2 regions of the Anoxybacillus sp. CHMUD genome follow, and region 2 is predicted to be linked to the other one. Evidence: a T-box and tRNA genes for the amino acid it is inferred to sense, from the RefSeq annotation. Region 2 holds a T-box; the other holds one or more tRNA genes.

Region 1 (3,406 bases), on a different contig from region 2:
AAGGAATCCGTCGTTTCATTCATCCCGAAACCATTCAATTTTCCTTCATGTTAACGATCGCAACAGTCGGATTTATCGTTAATCTTGTGTTAACAATCGTTTTAAGCCGGAGCATGAAAGAAGAAGAAAATTTAAATGTAAAAAGCGCTTTATGGCACTTTATTGGTGATTTACTAAGTTCCATCGGTGTTATCATTTCAGCTATTTTAATTTACTTTACAGGTCTATATGTATTTGATCCCCTCATCAGCGTCGTTATCGGTACCATTATCTTCGTAGGTGGGGCAAAAATTGTTCGAGAGTCGTATTTTATTTTAATGGACGCAGTTCCGGACGAATTTGATATCGAACGCATTCGCGCGGATATTTTATCTGTTGAAGGAGTCGAAGATGTACATGAATTGCATATTTGGTCTATTTCCACCGATCATTATTCTTTAACTGCACACGTTCTCATTCATGAAAACATTCAGCCATTTTGCGTCATTTTGGCGATCAATGAAATATTAAAGGAACGATACAATCTTTCCCACGTCACCGTTCAAGTTGAGCACCCATCGATTCATCAACATGGCGAGTATGGCAAGAAATTTTTAGAGAGGAAAAATAAAATGGACATGAGTGGAGAAGAAGGATGTAAAAACGTTCCTCATCCTATTTCTAATTTAATTTTGCACAAATAAGAAAGGACATCCCATATTATTTGTGGGATGTCCTTTCAATTAGTGACCCGTACGGGATTCGAACCCGTGTTACCGCCGTGAAAGGGCGGTGTCTTAACCACTTGACCAACGGGCCATATGTGGCAATGGCGGAGAAGGCGGGATTTGAACCCGCGCGCCGCAAAACGCGACCTAACGGTTTAGCAAACCGTCCCCTTCAGCCACTTGGGTACTTCTCCAAATGGCTCCGCAGGTAGGATTCGAACCTACGACCGCTCGGTTAACAGCCGAGTGCTCTACCACTGAGCTACTGCGGAACGAAAAGATTATAATGGGCCTAAGTGGACTTGAACCACCGACCTCACGCTTATCAGGCGTGCGCTCTAACCAGCTGAGCTATAGGCCCACGTAAGCGGGTGATGGGAATCGAACCCACGACATCAGCTTGGAAGGCTGAGGTTTTACCACTAAACTACACCCGCACGTCGAATTTTATAATAAGCAACACTCATCACGCTCAGTCATGCCTCTTCCTCTACTAGCATATTCAAAGATGATGGATGCGTCGAGGCAACTCGTGGTTTACTCGACGAAGCGTCGCTCGTGGCTGAGGTTTTACCACTAAACTACACCCGCATATTTGAATTTGCAAATGTTATGGGGCGACTAGTGGGAATCGAACCCACGAATGCCAGAGCCACAATCTGGTGCGTTAACCACTTCGCCATAGCCGCCACAATGATGCCGGCTGCAGGACTTGAACCCGCAACCTACTGATTACAAGTCAGTTGCTCTACCAATTGAGCTAAGCCGGCATAATATAAAGCGATATGAAACTGTATATGGCGGAGGAGGAGGGATTCGAACCCCCGCGCGCCTTTCGACGCCTCTCGGTTTTCAAGACCGACCCCTTCAGCCAGACTTGGGTACTCCTCCGTATAATATAACATGGTGGACCTTGTAGGACTCGAACCTACGACCGGACGGTTATGAGCCGTCTGCTCTAACCAGCTGAGCTAAAGGTCCTAAGCTAGTAGCGGCGGAGGGAATCGAACCCCCGACCTTACGGGTATGAACCGTACGCTCTAGCCAGCTGAGCTACGCCGCCATTATAAATATATGGTGGAGCCTATCGGGATCGAACCGATGACCTCCTGCGTGCAAAGCAGGCGCTCTCCCAGCTGAGCTAAGGCCCCTTGAAAATGGTCGGGAAGACAGGATTCGAACCTGCGACCCCATGGTCCCAAACCATGTGCTCTACCAAGCTGAGCTACTTCCCGTCCTCATAATGATATAAACATGGCGCGCCCGAGAGGATTCGAACCCCTAACCTTCTGATCCGTAGTCAGATGCTCTATCCGATTGAGCTACGGGCGCATATGAAGTGCCGAGGGCCGGACTCGAACCGGCACGGTAGTCACCTACCGCAGGATTTTAAGTCCTGTGCGTCTGCCAATTCCGCCACCCCGGCATGGCATATTGGAGCGGAAGACGGGACTCGAACCCGCGACCCCCACCTTGGCAAGGTGGTGTTCTACCACTGAACTACTTCCGCATCATGCGGGTGGAGGGACTTGAACCCCCACGCCAGAGGCGCCAGATCCTAAGTCTGGTGCGTCTGCCAATTCCGCCACACCCGCATCATGGTGAGCCATGGAGGACTCGAACCTCCGACCCTCTGATTAAAAGTCAGATGCTCTACCTACTGAGCTAATGGCTCAAAAACAATCTGGTGCCGGCTGCAGGACTTGAACCCGCAACCTACTGATTACAAGTCAGTTGCTCTACCAATTGAGCTAAGCCGGCACACTATATATTCATACGAAGCTGACATGATTCAAAATGGTGGCTCGGGACGGAATCGAACCGCCGACACAAGGATTTTCAGTCCTTTGCTCTACCGACTGAGCTACCGAGCCATACATGGCGGTCCCGACGGGACTCGAACCCGCGATCTCCTGCGTGACAGGCAGGCATGTTAACCACTACACTACGGGACCAATTTGGTTGCGGGGGCAGGATTTGAACCTGCGACCTTCGGGTTATGAGCCCGACGAGCTACCTGGCTGCTCCACCCCGCGATGATTGTTCATACATGGTGGAGGATGACGGGATCGAACCGCCGACCCCTTGCTTGTAAGGCAAGTGCTCTCCCAGCTGAGCTAATCCTCCATAAAAGATGACCCGTACGGGATTCGAACCCGTGTTACCGCCGTGAAAGGGCGGTGTCTTAACCACTTGACCAACGGGCCATATATTATTTCCAAAGTGGCTGGCGGAGAGCAAGGGATTCGAACCCTTGAGACGCTCATCGCGTCTACACGATTTCCAATCGTGCTCCTTCGACCACTCGGACAGCTCTCCGTAAATGGCTCCGCAGGTAGGATTCGAACCTACGACCGCTCGGTTAACAGCCGAGTGCTCTACCACTGAGCTACTGCGGAATAACATATTGTTTTGCCCGGCAACGTCCCACTCTCGCAGGCGGTGTCCCGCCAACTACCATCGGCGCTGGAGAGCTTAACTTCCGTGTTCGGGATGGGAACGGGTGTGACCTCTCCGCCATCGTCACCGAGCAATAATGCTTTAGACAAATGTTATTATAACGGAATATTTTTTGTTGTCAAGCATTTTTTTATTCCTTCAAAACTAGATAACAGGCTAAACAGTCGCCTTCGCTTTTCGTATGTGTTTAGTTAAGTCCTCGATCGATTAGTATCCGTCAGCTGCACGTGTCGCCACGC
Region 2 (3,406 bases):
ATCGCGAATCATGTTGTGGATGCGAATTTCACCCCATGCTGGCACCCATTTCGTTTCTTCGACAGCTTTCAATAATTGATCACGAATTTTGTCGATGGACGCAAACCATTGAGCTGTCGCACGGAAAATTGTCGGTTGCTTCGTCCGCCAATCGTGCGGATACGAGTGCGTAATAAACGATAGTTTTAATAAAGCACCTACTTCTTGTAGCTTTTCTGTAATCGCTTTGTTCGCGTCATCGTAAAACATGCCAGCAAACCCTGGCGCTTCTTCCGTCATATAGCCGCGTTCATCGACAGGGCAAAGAACACCGAGGCCGTATTTTTGACCGACGATAAAGTCGTCTTCCCCGTGTCCTGGGGCCGTATGAACGCAACCGGTTCCGGCGTCTGTTGTGACGTGTTCGCCACAAATGACGAGCGAATCGCGGTCGTAAAACGGATGTTTCGCAACGACGTATTCGAGTTCGCTTCCTTTCACTGTTTTTAATACAGTCACATGCTCCCAGCCGATTTCTTTTTGTACCGATTGTAATAACTCCGATGCAATGACGTATTTGCCACCATCTGCCTCAACGACGCTATATTGCAACTGTGGATGAACAGCGATACCTAAGTTCGCTGGAATCGTCCATGGCGTTGTCGTCCAAATGACGATTTTTTCGTCGCCATTAAGCACCCCTTTTCCGTCTTTGACAGGAAAAGCGACGTAAATCGATGGGGAACGTTTGTCTTTGTACTCGATTTCCGCTTCGGCAAGCGCCGATTCACTTGATGGAGACCAATACACAGGTTTTAATCCTTTATAAATTAATCCTTTTTTCGCCATTTCACCAAATACTTTAATTTGTTGTGCTTCATATTCTGGCGTTAACGTAATGTAAGGATTGTCCCAATCGCCGCGCACACCAAGGCGTTTAAATTGTTCGCGCTGGCGGTCAATTTGCTCGTATGCATATTGTTCGCATAGCTTGCGGAATTCCGCAACGCTCATTTCTTTCCGATTGACGCCTTTATTTTTCGTCAGCGCCGTTTCAATTGGCAAGCCGTGCGTATCCCAGCCCGGTACGTACGGAGCACAATAGCCGCTCATTGACTTATAGCGAACGATAAAGTCTTTTAAAATTTTATTAAGGGCATGTCCCATATGAATGTCGCCGTTCGCATACGGCGGTCCGTCATGCAATACGAAAAGCGGGCGATCTTTTGTACGCTCTTGCACTTTTCGATAAATGTCCATTTCATCCCATTTTGCTTGCATTTGTGGTTCACGTTGTGGAAGATTTCCGCGCATCGGGAAATCGGTTTTTGGCATGAGTAACGTATCTTTGTAATCCATTTTGTTTACCTCCTTTTATGTAAATAAAAAACCTTCTCATGCCCAAAAGGGACGAGAAGGTCTCGCGGTACCACCCTTGTTGACTATGTAAACATAGCCCACTTGACATTCGTAACGGGAATGACGCGCCGTGGCCTACTATTTGTTCAGCACGGAACTCCGGGGTGATTTTCATTCTTTCGCTTATGCCGAGCTTCCACCGCCCTCGGCTCGCTGTAATAAGCTGATGAAAGAACTACTGTCCCCTTCATCGTTTTCTCATGTATAACTGTATTCGATATTATAGGCAATCACAATAGCCATCGTCAAGACTCTGTTATTTCTTGCACCGCTTCATCATCAAGTTTGTAATCTAATAAATGATCCCAGTCGCCGCTATTTAACATATCGAGCTGCGCTTCAATTAACATTTTAAAACGATTGCGGAACACTTTCGCTTGACGCTTTAGTTCTTCCACTTCCATCGCGATTTTTCGCGTTTTTGCGAGCGCCTCACTAATGATGCGATCCGCATTTTTCTCCGCCTCTTTAATGATAAGCTTCGCTTCTTTTTGCGCGTTTCGCTTCACTTCTTCGGCTGTTTCTTGCGCAATTAAAATCGATTTATTTAACGTTTCTTCGATATTTGTAAAATAGTTGAGTTTTTCCGTCAGCTCTCGCACTTTTTCCTCAAGCTGCTTTTTTTCACGCAAAATCATTTCATAGTCTTTAATGACTTGATCTAAAAACTCGTTCACTTCATCTTCATCATATCCGCGAAAGCCTCGGCTAAATTCTTTATTATGAATATCTAACGGCGTTAACGGCATGCGGCCCACCTCCATCTTATGTACGTACCGTATGTTTCGACATGTTTTGCGAAAATCCTTCTTTTATTTTGCTTTTTCGACAACGATGCGCCATTTTTCTTTTTTTGTTTGACCGACAATCGCTTGCAGTCGGCAGCGCCCATACCCGCGTAACGACAATAAATCACCTTCTTGGCACTCCATATGAGCTTGATCAACCGTTTTCCAATTCACTTTCACGAAGTTTTGGGCAATGAAGGCTTGTGCTTTTTGGCGTGATATGCGAAAACATTGCGCTAAAATGGCGTCAAGTCGCAAAGAAGAAACGGTAAATGTTTCTTCTTCCCATTCTTCTTTCACAGCGAGAAGTTGCGAAAGCGGTTGTTCTTCTAACGATACTTTTGCTTTTCCAATCGTTGTGACGTTCATTTTCACAAACGGTGCAATTTCTTTAGCGACGACAAACTGAATGATATCATCAACGATGACGATATCGCCAAATTTTTCACGCTTCACACCGAGTGACAAAAGGGCACCGAGCACGTCACGATGCCCGAGTGTAACAAATTTTTTTGGATAGCGAACGGAAAACAACGATAGTTGAAAATCATCTTCATTCGGTTGCATGTAAGTCGGATATAGCAGTGCTCGCTTTCGTTCAACAGATGATGAGCCACCAAAAAAGGCAACGTGCACTTCATCGTGATGGCCGACAATCGAGCGGACGATTTGTTGTTCGCGCGGAGTTAAAAAATCTGTGAGCTTCGGAGCATATTGTTCCGTGACAAGCCGCTTCCATTCGCAAACGAGATCAATAAAATGATGCTCTTCCTTGCGAAAATGTTGATAAATATCCATTACAACCCTCGAATGACCATGTCGACTAATCCGTAAACGCCCGCCGTCGCAAAACGTAACACAAGCAAGGCGACGATCGGAGAAATGTCGATCATGCCAATCGGTGGAATAAAGCGACGAAACGGCTCTAAATACGGCTCACAAATGTTGGCGAGAAATTGACCAATTTTTGTTTCACGCGCATTTGGAAACCATGACATTAAAATGTAAACAATAATCGCGTACGAATATACTTCAATGACGGTTGCTAGAAAATTTGCTATTTGATACAAAATTACCACCTCTTTATTGTCGGTTCATCGTCAGAAACGATCGAAATGGATCCACTTACATCTACATTATCCGGCGTGCATAAAAAAATGGTAGAGCCGACTTGTTGAATGTCTCCGCCAATCGCATACACCGTTCCGCTTAAAAAGTCG

The links. A T-box is a leader RNA that pairs with one kind of tRNA and senses whether it is charged. The one in region 2 lies ahead of ileS (isoleucine--tRNA ligase), so its partner is inferred to be a tRNA-Ile.
Region 1: it encodes a tRNA-Ile, which carries the amino acid that the T-box ahead of ileS (isoleucine--tRNA ligase) is inferred to sense. The anticodon was not compared.

What each region holds. Positions count from the first base shown of each region.
Region 1 is NZ_SDLG01000009.1:106,956-110,361, forward strand. It holds gene ETB99_RS08425 (cation diffusion facilitator family transporter) at 1-683, shown strand, start outside; tRNA gene ETB99_RS08430 (tRNA-Glu) at 727-798, opposite strand; tRNA gene ETB99_RS08435 (tRNA-Ser) at 810-901, opposite strand; tRNA gene ETB99_RS08440 (tRNA-Asn) at 905-979, opposite strand; tRNA gene ETB99_RS08445 (tRNA-Ile) at 995-1,068, opposite strand; tRNA gene ETB99_RS08450 (tRNA-Gly) at 1,074-1,144, opposite strand; tRNA gene ETB99_RS08455 (tRNA-His) at 1,321-1,396, opposite strand; tRNA gene ETB99_RS08460 (tRNA-Thr) at 1,405-1,477, opposite strand; tRNA gene ETB99_RS08465 (tRNA-Ser) at 1,506-1,598, opposite strand; tRNA gene ETB99_RS08470 (tRNA-Ile) at 1,612-1,688, opposite strand; tRNA gene ETB99_RS08475 (tRNA-Met) at 1,697-1,770, opposite strand; tRNA gene ETB99_RS08480 (tRNA-Ala) at 1,783-1,858, opposite strand; tRNA gene ETB99_RS08485 (tRNA-Pro) at 1,866-1,942, opposite strand; tRNA gene ETB99_RS08490 (tRNA-Arg) at 1,963-2,039, opposite strand; tRNA gene ETB99_RS08495 (tRNA-Leu) at 2,048-2,133, opposite strand; tRNA gene ETB99_RS08500 (tRNA-Gly) at 2,143-2,217, opposite strand; tRNA gene ETB99_RS08505 (tRNA-Leu) at 2,222-2,302, opposite strand; tRNA gene ETB99_RS08510 (tRNA-Lys) at 2,307-2,382, opposite strand; tRNA gene ETB99_RS08515 (tRNA-Thr) at 2,393-2,468, opposite strand; tRNA gene ETB99_RS08520 (tRNA-Phe) at 2,506-2,581, opposite strand; tRNA gene ETB99_RS08525 (tRNA-Asp) at 2,587-2,662, opposite strand; tRNA gene ETB99_RS08530 (tRNA-Met) at 2,667-2,743, opposite strand; tRNA gene ETB99_RS08535 (tRNA-Val) at 2,759-2,834, opposite strand; tRNA gene ETB99_RS08540 (tRNA-Glu) at 2,843-2,914, opposite strand; tRNA gene ETB99_RS08545 (tRNA-Ser) at 2,936-3,026, opposite strand; tRNA gene ETB99_RS08550 (tRNA-Asn) at 3,032-3,106, opposite strand; rRNA gene rrf (5S ribosomal RNA) at 3,122-3,238, opposite strand; partial or broken rRNA gene ETB99_RS08560 (23S ribosomal RNA) at 3,355-3,406, opposite strand, start outside.
Region 2 is NZ_SDLG01000002.1:63,017-66,422, reverse strand. It holds gene ileS (isoleucine--tRNA ligase) at 1-1,338, opposite strand, end outside; T-box leader at 1,383-1,598, opposite strand; gene ETB99_RS01630 (DivIVA domain-containing protein) at 1,644-2,147, opposite strand; gene ETB99_RS01625 (YlmH family RNA-binding protein) at 2,211-2,984, opposite strand; gene ETB99_RS01620 (YggT family protein) at 2,984-3,256, opposite strand; gene ETB99_RS01615 (cell division protein SepF) at 3,259-3,406, opposite strand, start outside.